2 regions of the Lysinibacillus sp. YS11 genome follow, and region 1 is predicted to be linked to the other one. Evidence: riboswitches for the same ligand, from Rfam matches in the RefSeq annotation. Region 1 holds a riboswitch; the other holds the start of a gene.
What was found. A riboswitch is a leader RNA that binds a small molecule or an ion and turns the genes downstream of it on or off. The one in region 1 is predicted to bind S-adenosylmethionine.
Positions count from the first base shown of each region.

Region 2: it holds a riboswitch for S-adenosylmethionine, as region 1 does, so the genes downstream of both, LBYS11_RS01990 (O-acetylhomoserine aminocarboxypropyltransferase/cysteine synthase family protein) here and LBYS11_RS07830 (YezD family protein) in region 1, are expected to answer to the same signal.

Region 1 covers NZ_CP026007.1:1,646,150-1,652,101, reverse strand. Annotated here, with positions in the region: gene LBYS11_RS07845 (amphi-Trp domain-containing protein) at 90-368, shown strand; gene LBYS11_RS07840 (VOC family protein) at 741-1,526, opposite strand; gene LBYS11_RS07835 (flavin reductase family protein) at 1,676-2,161, shown strand; gene LBYS11_RS07830 (YezD family protein) at 2,252-2,443, opposite strand; SAM riboswitch class I at 2,478-2,573, opposite strand; gene LBYS11_RS07825 (DUF418 domain-containing protein) at 2,744-3,838, opposite strand; gene LBYS11_RS07820 (TetR/AcrR family transcriptional regulator) at 3,822-4,424, opposite strand; gene LBYS11_RS07815 (phosphopantothenoylcysteine decarboxylase domain-containing protein) at 4,528-5,202, opposite strand; gene LBYS11_RS07810 (LysR family transcriptional regulator) at 5,274-5,952, opposite strand, start outside.
Region 2 covers NZ_CP026007.1:415,005-420,956, reverse strand. Annotated here, with positions in the region: gene LBYS11_RS02000 (homoserine dehydrogenase) at 1-219, opposite strand, end outside; gene LBYS11_RS01995 (hypothetical protein) at 683-1,066, opposite strand; gene LBYS11_RS01990 (O-acetylhomoserine aminocarboxypropyltransferase/cysteine synthase family protein) at 1,396-2,697, opposite strand; SAM riboswitch class I at 2,813-2,926, opposite strand; gene LBYS11_RS01985 (glycerol-3-phosphate acyltransferase) at 3,082-3,714, shown strand; gene LBYS11_RS01980 (DASS family sodium-coupled anion symporter) at 3,910-5,391, shown strand; gene LBYS11_RS01975 (succinyl-CoA:acetate CoA-transferase ScpC) at 5,465-5,952, opposite strand, start outside.

The DNA of each region.
Region 1 (5,952 bases):
TTTCCTTCATCCGCTTTTTGTATTGTTTTATAAGCTGAATGCCCCCTCCATGTTATAATAGAAGTAACAAGACGTAAGGAGGGATTTCGATGCAAAAACAAAATAAACCCATGACTGAAGTTATTTTGAAGCATAAAGAACGACAAAGTGTAGCAGAATTTGCAGCAACACTGGAAACGTTTGCAAAAAAGCTTAAAGAAAATGGTGAATTCACTTTTGTTCAAGACACAGAGCCAACAGTTGTCAGCCCAAGTGAACAGCTCAAAATCGAATACTCCTATACAAAAAAGGGCGACAAGCATTCATTTGAAATTGAATTTGATTGGTATACAGGTACAGAAACACCGAGAAAAATGACAATTGAATAATAATTGGCAACGAAAATCCACTTCTCTGATGAAGTGGATTTTTCCATATTGTTGAATTAAAGATCATGTCACTAGCTAAAACTTTCTAGCAAGGTGAGGAGGTGATTTCGCTCCAGGGTCTCCTCTGTAACGCTAAATCCACAGGAAAGCAAGTAGCCAGCATCAGAAATTCTATTGATGGTTTTGTTTTTCAATACTTATGTAAAAAGGCGGAAGCAAAAGTGTTTCAGCCCATAAAAATACCGAGCTATCCACTAAAACGCTTACGAAGTGTTTCGGAATAGTTCGGTTTTTCTAGTTATCATGTTTGTTAATTTAAAGATTATTCAGCTTTATGAAGGTCCCAGTTAGTTATGGCCCAGCCTTTTCTCATTATCGATTTATCCAATAAAAAGCACCAGGGCAAACTAAAGTTTCCTTTGTTCGTTTAGGATCCTTTAATGTCACACCAAATGGTCCCTCTTTGACATGACCAAGTGTCATTGTCATCGCGCTCTCTTCCTCATAGAAATCTAAGCGCATATTCGGTAGCTGTAGTGACAAATACTGCTCATATTGCGTAGGCACTGGTAGCTGTAACACCTCTTGCCACAGCTTAACTGTTGCCTGCATGTCCTTGACGTAGAATTGGACGGATTCCATCGTTATAGCCTGTTTGACATCAATGGCACCACTTGCCTTTAATTGAACCAAACGCTCTTCATCTTCCTCCGCCCATTCAATCAAAAATGGAAAATCAATTGGCAGATCTGGCTTACCAAAATGCAGTAGCTTCCATTCTACCACAGTGCCATCTGGTCTTGTTCTGCTACATGCATCTGGTCCATATACTTCATAGCCCAATGCTCGCAAGCGTCGACCCTCTTCCTCAATATTTTTTGTGCGCAGAGCAATTCGAGAAAATCCCTGGCGCTCTTGATCACGTTTAAACGTATAATGTAGGGAATATGGGTATTGTGCCGCTTGCTCAAATAAATCACGATCATAGATAGCAATTTGTTCAATATAGCTTAAGCCAAAGTAGCTTAACGTATTATAAGTCCCCCACATCGTGTGCTGCCCACCATTCACTGTATGGACATTTCGTTTATTGAAGAAAACCTTTATATTTTCTGGTGATTCCACTTGATGAACCAAATGATCAAAATATAAAGTCATGGCCATTCCCCTTTCTTTCCCCATTACCTTTACCTGTATGTTTGATTAGTTTAAAATTTACTCAAGAAAAGGAGTTACTAGTAGGATATGAAAAAAAGTTTCGTTTACCTACAAACTCCGTTCACTAATTTCATAAAGAGGTGATTTGAATGACAGATTTAGTAGCTGCTTTTAAATTGGCATTAGGTAATTATCCTACAGGCGTAACAGTTGTCACGACATGTCATGACACAAAACCGATTGGCTTAACCGTCAATTCCTTTGCATCTGTTTCAATCGACCCGCTCCTTATTTTGTGGTCACTCGATAAAAAATCTCAGCTCCATCCTTATTTCACGACTGCGCCAAATTTTGCGGTCAATATTTTAGCGAGTGATCAAGAGCATTTATGTACACTATTTGCCAGTAAAATCCCTGATCGCTTTGCACAAGCAAAATGGTCAACTTCCTCTTTAGGACTACCGATTTTACATGATACAGCAGCTAATTTACAATGTAAAACATTTCAGCAAATCGATGCTGGCGACCATACCATTTTTATTGGGCAGGTCGTAGACATTACAAATGCTCAAAAAGAGCCTTTGCTTTATCATCGCCGTCATATCGGTCCCATACCAAAAAGCTTTTATAGCTAGCCTTTACACAAAAAAAGGGCCACTTGTAAGCACAGGAAATCCTTCATGCTTATAGGTGGCCGTTTGACATAAGTTCTACTGAAATCATTGTTATTTTTTCTGCGGAAATCTCTGCTTTTCAAGCCTATTAATTTGCACAATCACACCATCTTGAATCGTAATATGCACTTCACCAAATTCAAGATTTTGAATCGCCTTCGCAATTGCCTCTAGTTTCTTATCATCTACTTTTACTGACTGAGCCATACGATACACCCCTTCTTTTTTATCCTTATTGTTCATAAAGAGGCCAACGCATCAAACTGATTGATAGCCCCTCCTATCTCTCAGACACCATCTGTTGGATTTGGCACCTGTTGTTCGGTTGCCGAGGCTTCATTGGGCCAAGTCCCTCCACCTCTCTTGATAAGAGTACTGCGTTTCTTGAAAATAATTCTATAATTCTGCTATAGGAATGTCAATACAAAATATTAGAAAACCTAGTTGAATACTATGCAATATGTCGTTTAGATTAAAAGACTCCCTAAACCTAAAGTATTTTATGCCTAGTCAGTGAGAAATAGATGGCAATCCATTAATTTATTACAAGCTCCATTTCCTCATCATGAATTCAAGTGGGCCTCGATGATGTTTAGTCCTCCACCATACAGAAACAACGACACATCCCAAAAAATAACAGCAGGCATACAGCATGGAAAAAGCAAGTGTTTGGTTCTCCAGCTTTTGGCAAATAATTAGTATTCCAATGCCTATAACAACATGGCCAACATAATGCGTTAAAGACATTTGTCCTGTTAATATGAAAGACTGAATAACTTTATTTTTACATGTCTCTACAAGATAGATGGAGCCAACAATGATGACAATAGCCGAAGCCGAATTAGATAGGACATACATCATATTCGGGGGAATCGGTCCTGTATCAAATAAATACAATGCACTCTCTACATCTAATAAATGAATGGTTGTCATCTTAATGAATAACGTTGAACAAGTCTCAGTCATGATGACTAACAATAAACCTATCACCAGTAATTTTTTTCTTAATGTATGATTTGTTAAATCTAATGTGCCCATTACCATACCTATCAGAAAGAAGCAAATCCAGGGGAATAGTGGATGATAGCCATTAAACATCAAATTTCTTATAAATCCTGCTGGTGTCCAAAAATCAAGATACTCTAGTAGCACATATGTTGGATGCCAACCAGCAAGGTAACTAAATTGAATTTGAAGCCATTGTGAAAGGATAAGGATGGCACCGATTATGAAGATCATCATTTTCTTGGATTGGGCAATCAACCAAGCAGCAACAAACATATACACGCCATAATAATGTAAGATATCTCCTGTCCAGCCGATTGCATATAATATTATCCCTATCGTAAATAACAAAAGCGCCCTCTTCCACAAAGTAAGTCGATTTTGACGAAGAAGGATTGGGTCCTTACTCTCTCTAGCCTGACGAGTCATTAAGGCTGTCCCTATTCCTGCTAGCATGACAAATACGGCCGAAGCACGTCCCTCGAAAAGATGTTGGAAGGCAATTAACCATGTTGAACCATTCGTTGTAGAACCTGTTATGACGCCAAAATTGACAATGAACATGCCAAGCATGGCGAGAGCTCTTGCAAAATCAAGACCTTCAATGCGCCGATCATCATTTCTTTTTGTCATCTTTGCCCCCTTGGATAACGCTATGTACAGCCTCCTTCCAAATAGCCCTATAGTTCAATTGGTTGCCTGTTAACATGAAATTACCGATATTATCATAGACGAGGGCTAGCATCTGTGCCTTCGCTTCTATATGTGGAGTATCCTCTAGCACGCCTAGCTGTACGCCATATCGTAGGATAGCAACAAAGCTCGTTAAAAAGCTGGTTTCTAGCTCTACTAATTGTCTTTTATAGTTTTCATCGCGGGCCGCTAATAGTACATATTGATTAAATATTTTATTAAAATAAGGGTCCTTGTCCTGTGCCTCAATAGATTTATAGCCTAGCTTAAGTAATTCCTCCTTAAAATTAGCAGAAGAAAGCTCTTTATAATCCACAGCGACATCATGTTGAATTTCTTTATACAATTCATCAAATATGAAAGCGATTAATTGATCTTTTGATTGAAAATAATAGTAAATGGCTGGTTTTGAAATACCGACCTCTGTAGCAATCATTGCTAAGCTTGTTTTTTCAAATCCATTTTCCGCAAACATCCCATAAGCAATTTCTATAATTTTGTGAAAAGTTTGTTCTTTATTTCCCATTATTACCCTCCTTTTTTTACCGACCGTTAAGTAAATATTATAGGATGCTAACCTTTTAGACAAGAAAAAACTGTGTAGAAATATTTCTCTACACAGTTCACATTTATTGATTTTGTAAATACATCATTAAAGCTTCTGCTGTTTTTTGCTTGCCCATTACTTTAAGAGGCTGTCCATCGGCAGGTACAATCCAATGAGGTTCATCCCCCCCATATAAAGACTGAGAGCTATTTGCTACCATAAATTGTGCATTGGCTGTTTCCATACGCCGTCTGGCACGAGCTAACAAGAATTCCTCATCATTCGTTGCTTCGAGCTTAAAGCCTACTAACGTTACATTCGGTTGCCATCCCTTAATTTGACCTAATACTTTTGGTGCTTTTTTAAAATGAATAATAGGTGGTTCGTCAGAAGGCATTTTCCCCGTTTCCTCCATTAAATTACCTGATTGATCATATACTTTGTCAATGACCCAATCAGAGCCCGCAGCCGCCATAATAACGATATCGACATGTTGTTGTTGAACTGCATGACGTACCTTTTGTCCTAAATCCTCTATGCCTTCAAATTGTATCAATGTCATATCATTTTGGTTTTCTGGGAGCTGTGCAAAGTAACCATGCATGTATACTACGTTAGCGCCAGCAGCCAGCGCCGCCTCTGCTAAATAACACCCCATTGTGCCTTTTGATAAATTCGTATGACCTCGTACACGATCCCATTTTTCAAGTGTTCCCCCACTTGTAATGAGTACGGTTTTGCCCTGTAATGTCCCCATACACTCACCTATTTTCTGAAATATATACAAATACTATTTTAACGTAATGTAAGGATAGGCTTCAATAGCCACTATTTTAGGGAGCTGTTTTGTTCTTTTAGCCAAGCACTTAATATCTCTGCAAATTTCTTTGTGACGGGCGAAGCATGGTGTTTCATGGCAATACCAATCGTTCGGTAGCCACCTTGCTTTAATGGAATCGCCCTCAATGTTGGCGGTAAATTTTGAATAACCAACTGAGGTAAAATACTGATCCCTAAATGATGAGAAATCATGGAAAGAATCCCTACCTCCTCGGAAAGCTCAAAGCGGATATTCGGCTTAACATGATATTGCTCTAATAGCACCTTGACATCATTTGTCCCTTTATAGGAAGTCATAATAAATGGCATATCCTCTAAATCTACGATATCAATTTCTGTCTTATCAAACAATGGACTTTTATCCGAAACAATACATAATAATGGGTCTTGTTGGAGCTCAGTGAACTGATATTGCTCTGACTTTTGACCATTCAAAAATCCTGCTTCTACTTCACCACTTAAAAGCCATTGTTCAATTTCATAGTAATCTCCCTCTCGTAACTCCACCTGTATCCCTGGAAATTGATTATCCATAATCCGAACAATTTCTGGCATCCAATTTGAAGAAATACTCGATATCACACCAATTCGAACCTTACCTCGTGTCACGCCATGAATGTGAGCTGCTTCCTGTTGCAATAATTCCTGAGCATCCAAAACCTGACGC
Region 2 (5,952 bases), 1.2 Mb from region 1:
CTGCATACCTGGCTCTGCTAAGACTTCATCCATACTTGTTGTCATTAAATGTGCTGTACCTGGTACACGTTCACGACTAGCATCTGTCACTAAAATCTTCGCTACCTCTAATTCAATACCTAATTTATTTTTTAGCTCTTCTCGTTTTTCATTTAAAATATGGTAAATCCCCTGACCTACCGTTCCAAATCCTAAAATCGCTGCCTTTATAGTTGCCATTCTTGTTATTCCCTCCAACTTACATTCCGCAGTTTCATTAAAGCTAATTTTCCATGGGGTTGTGTCATGACAATTTGACACCCACCGCAGTCTTTAGCCAACAACTCTCTTTGTATGAGTTTCGCTATTTCTATATGTGTTAGGACACATACAAATTCAAATAATTCAAAATTTAACTTAAAGAAAATTGTAACGCAAATACACGCTTTGCACAAGAAAAATCTTTCTAGGAAGGACATTTGTTTTCTCTAGATGTGCAAAAGAAATCGGTTTCATTCCCTTTATTATACGTTTTATTAATCAATCTATAAGATTTGAACAAATATTGACTATTTAAATTTCAATATATGAATGTCTTTCTTCTATTATATATATGTATGCTCAGACACTCATAACAATCCCTTTAAAGAAAAAACTCATTCCCTGTAGCAGCAGAGAATGAGCTTAAAAATATGAGGGGGTTTTAACTTGCTTTTGAAAGCAATTGATAACGATATTGTGCTAAAGCTTGTTGAACAAGACTAATCTCTTCTTCTGTAAAATTTGGTATTGCATACGTACGTTCCACTAATTGAAATGTACCATACTTCAAGTAAAACTCTGTCGCAGGAAGTGAGATATGGCTCACACCGTACTGTTCATATGCCTCAAATACTTCCTTTACAGTAAAGTCCTTTTCAGTAAAAACATGTTCTTGAAATGCTGTATGACCAAATACTTCCTGCCATTTTCTTTCGACTGATGTAAGAAGGTGTTGAATGGATTTATTGTTGACAAATACATGCCCTTCATTTAGCTCATATATTAGATAGGATACAATGTTTTGCGCACTATAGATGTTACCCATTTTAAACACTCCTTTATCATCAGTTTTTGGGAAGAGTAGTCACTGGCTAGGCAACTACTCTTCTATATATTCAAAAGTGGGGGAGCACTTATGAAACATTTACCTTTTAAAAAAATTTTCGTACTGTTAACTTATTTCCTAGTATATAACATGGATTTAACAAAGTCAATAATACATATAAAATTACTTGGTATTATTTTTTATAAGGTTCTGATAATTAACGGATGCAGTAATAGATTGATGTAGCAACGTTTAACGCATTACCAAATGAGGCTAATCGAATGAGAAAATACGTTAACGTCACAACATCTTACCATTTTCTTTAAACTTTAAGCTTCTACTGTTTGTTCAGTTGTTGTAGCCTGTGTAATGGCTTGATCTAAATCAGCAATAATATCCTCTACTGCCTCTAAACCGATGGATAAGCGAATGAGCGACTCGGTTACACCAGCTTGAACTAATTCGTCTGCTGATAGTTGCTGATGAGTAGTGGAAGCTGGATGAATAATTAATGACTTTGCATCACCTACATTTGCTACATGTGAAAATAATTTCACGCTATCAATAAGCTTTCGCCCAGCTTCTCGTCCACCCTTTATGCCAAATGTAAGCACTGAACCGAAGCCATTTCTTAAATATTTTTTTGCTAACTCATGTGTCGGAAAATCTTCTAGGCCATTATAATTTACATACTCCACAAATGGGTGGTTTTGTAAATACTCAGCCACTGCCAATGCATTTTCGTTGTGTTTAGGGATACGCAGATGAAGCGTTTCTAACCCTTGCAATAAATTAAAAGCAGCATCAGCACTTAATGTTGGACCAAAATCACGTAATAATTGTACACGTAGCTTTGTAGCAAAGGCAGCAGAAGCTGTATCAATTCCATAACGTAGACCATGGTAAGAGGCATCTGGTTCAGTAAAACCAGGGAATCGACCGCTAGTCCAATCAAACTTACCAGCGTCTACAACAACGCCCCCTAAAGTTGTACCATGACCTCCTATCCATTTAGTTGCTGAATGAACTACAACATCTGCGCCGTATTCAATAGGTGTAGAACCGTAAGGAGAAGCGAACGTGCTGTCAATAATTAATGGTAGACCATTATCATGTGCAATTTTAGCTACTGCCTCAATATCTAAAACCTTTAAACTTGGATTACCATAAACCTCTGCAAAAACAGCTTTTGTTTTATCAGTAATCGCTGCTTTGAAATTCTCTGGGTTTGTTTCATCTACAAAAATTGTTTTAATACCATAGTTTGGTAATGTGTTAGCGAATAAATTATACGTACCACCATATAAAGAACTAGCTGCTACTATCTCATCACCAGCTCCAGCTAGATTTAAAATGGAAAATGCGATAGCTGCTGCACCAGATGAAAGTGCTACTGCTGCTGTTCCACCTTCCAATAAAGCCACACGTTTTTCAAACACATCAACTGTTGGATTGGTAATTCGTGTGTAAATGTTCCCTGCTTCCTCTAAGGCAAAAAGACGTTGCGCATGAGCAGTGTCTTTAAATACGAAAGCAGTTGAGCGATAGACTGGAACTGTGCGAGATCCCGTCACTGGGTCTGGCTCTTGACCACCATGCAACAGCAATGTTTCTGGTTTAAAATTTGTCATTGTGTACCTCCAAATGGTTATTTTTTTACGATGGTACCGGAGATGAGGAGGATTTTCTGTAGAAAACAAAAACCCTCTTCAGCTAAGAAGAGGGTTGCGGTTGCAAGTTTTCCTCCCCTTATCTGCCAGATCCAAGTAAGAATCTGTAGGAATTAGCACCTTAGTAAGCTCATTGCTTACTGGTTGCCGGGCATCATAGGGCCTATCCCTCCGCCGCTCTTGATAAGAGTATGAGATTCAATTTCCATCGTTGTTACACAGTATAAACATAGAGTTTTTTTCTGTCAACATGTAAATTTTATTTTTTCCGAAACTTCTGTCTGCTCTTATACGTAATATGAACGCATACACTATTTTAGAAAAAATTTTGAGAGGAGTATTTTTATGGTAAAGGCCGTGATCATTTTTCTTATGATTGGCTATATAATAGGCTGTATTCACGGCTCTAAAGTGGCTCAATTTTTATCGGGGGTTGATTTAAAAAAGGCTGGCCACGGTAATGCTGGTGCCTCTAATGCCACTCTTTCCCTTGGCTGGAAGTATGGCGTTTTAGTAGCCCTCATCGATATAGGCAAAGGCGTTGTCGCTATTATAGGTGCACATTTTTATCTAGCGGACGCTATTCATTTAACAGAAGAACAAATTTGGCTGCTTACTTATATTATGGCTGCTGGGGTTATTTTAGGTCATAATTTCCCCTTCTACATGGGCTTCAACGGCGGGAAAGGAACGGCCTCCATCATTGGTATTTTACTTGCTGTTGATTGGAAGATTGGTTTATTTGCACTTATTTTATTTGTTATTTTATCCTTTGCAACAAATTATTTAATTGTAGGTGTTCTAGAATTTTATCTCGTGTTTTGTACAGCAACTTATTTATGGATTCCTGGCATTGGCCCAACCATTATAGCTCTTCTTCTTTTTGGCATAGCCATCATCCTGCACCTCGAAAATATTAAACGATTAGTCAATGGAACAGAGCCTAAAGTAACTTCTGCCTTTAAGAAAAAGAAATAATATTTAATGGATATTTTTGTATTTTTTGTGACCGTATTTTTTCTCTTTATCTACTCATATTGCTGTAAAAAACACCATTTTCACATAGATTTTTTTCTACAATAAAATAGACATATTCTTATCTCAATAAAACATTATACAGGCCGATGTTATGGATAATAATCGTCATTTTTATCGTAGAAAGGATGAGAAAATATGTCTTCACCAAAGCAAGCAGCTACAAAACTTAATTTAAAGCCACTATGGATTGGCTTGGCATTCGCGTTACTAATCATTATTACCTTTTTACCTAACAATGGTGATTTACCTATAGCTGGGCAACGAGCTTTAGCCATTTTAGCTTTTGCAGTCATCCTTTGGGTTACAGAGGCCGTTTCATATCCTGTGAGCTCGGCCATGATCATTGCACTAGTAACTGTTTTACTAGGACTCGCTCCGTCAATGGATAATCCAACTACAGAGCTAGGAACAGCTAGCGCATTAAAATTATCTTTAAGTGGCTTTAGTAATTCTGCCGTTGCTTTAGTAGCAGCAGCTCTTTTTCTAGCCGCAGCAATGCAAATTACTAATCTACATAAACGACTTGCACTTTGGATTCTTTCACTGGTAGGAACGAAAACAAAAGCTATCGTATTTGGCGCTATTTTAGTGTCTATCGTCCTCGCATTTTTTGTACCTTCTGCTACAGCACGAGCTGGCGCAGTAGTACCGATTTTGCTTGGAATGGTGGCAGCATTTGGTTTACCACGTGATAGTCGGCTTGCTGCCTTATTAGTTATTACTTCGGTACAAGCCGTTTCCATTTGGAATATTGGTATTAAAACTGCAGCAGCTCAAAATATGGTGGCTTTAAACTTTATCCAAGAGCAATTTAATGTGGATATTTCATGGGGTGCTTGGCTACTTTATGCAGCCCCCTTCTCAATTATTATGTCGATCTTTTTATTTTTCATTATGATTGCTTTAATTAAACCTGAGACTAGCAATATCGAAGGTGGTAAAGAGGTCATCAAAAAACAGCTTGCAGAGCTTGGCCCATTAAAGGCTCCTGAAATTCGTTTAATCATTACATCCGTAGTTTTACTATTTTTCTGGGCAACTGAAGGGAAGCTACATCCATTTGATACGACAACAGTCACAATTATTGCTATCGCGATTCTATTAATGCCTAAAATCGGTGTGTATTCATGGAAGGAAGTTGAGCCTCATATTCCATGGGGGACAATTATCGTCTTTGCGGTAGGCATTATGTTAGGAACCATTTTACTAAATACGCAGGGTGCTGCATGGTTATCAGATAAAGTTTTTGGTTCACTTGGGCTAGATACTATGCCTTTACTAGCAACCATCGCACTCGTAACTTTATTTAACATTTTGATTCATTTAGGTTTTGCAAGCGCAACTAGCTTAGCCTCAGCACTTATACCTGTGTTTATCGTTTTAGCCTCCACATTAACGGCTAATGTTGATCAAGTTGGTTTTGTTATTGTGCAACAATTCGTCATAAGCTTTGGCTTCCTATTACCAATTAGTGCACCACAAAACATGCTTGCCTATGGTACAGGCTCCTTTACAACAAAGGATTTCTTGAAATCTGGAATTCCATTAACCATTATCGGTTTCCTTCTCGTACTTTTGTTCTCTGCAACTTATTGGAAATGGATTGGATTATTATAGAACTTTCATTAAATTAAAACGTAAAAGCCTTGAAGAAACAGACTATCTGTCCTTCAAGGCTTTTAAGATAAGACTATTGTTTCGTAAAAGCAGGATCCTTCATCGTACCGTTTTTCGCATAGTTAACGTGCCATGATAGTGCTTTTTCTAGGTCATGAGGTGTGTGATGTCCACCCGTTGCCTCATTGGCATCATTAAAGTACTGCCACAGCTGCTCCCTATAATCAGGATGTGCACAATTATCAATGATAAGTCCCACTCGTTCTTTTGGAGCAAGTCCTCGTAAATCTGCTACGCCCTGTTCAGTTACAATGACATCAACATCATGCTCCGTATGATCTACATGTGAGACCATTGGGACAATACTCGAAATATCTCCACCCTTAGCATAAGACTTTGTTACAAAAATTCCTAAACGTGCATTACGAGCAAAGTCACCAGACCCTCCGATACCATTCATCATCTTTGTACCAGAAACATGTGTGGAATTCACATTGCCGTAAATATCTAATTCCAATGCCGTATTCACTGAAATTAATCCGAGTCGACGAATAATTTCAG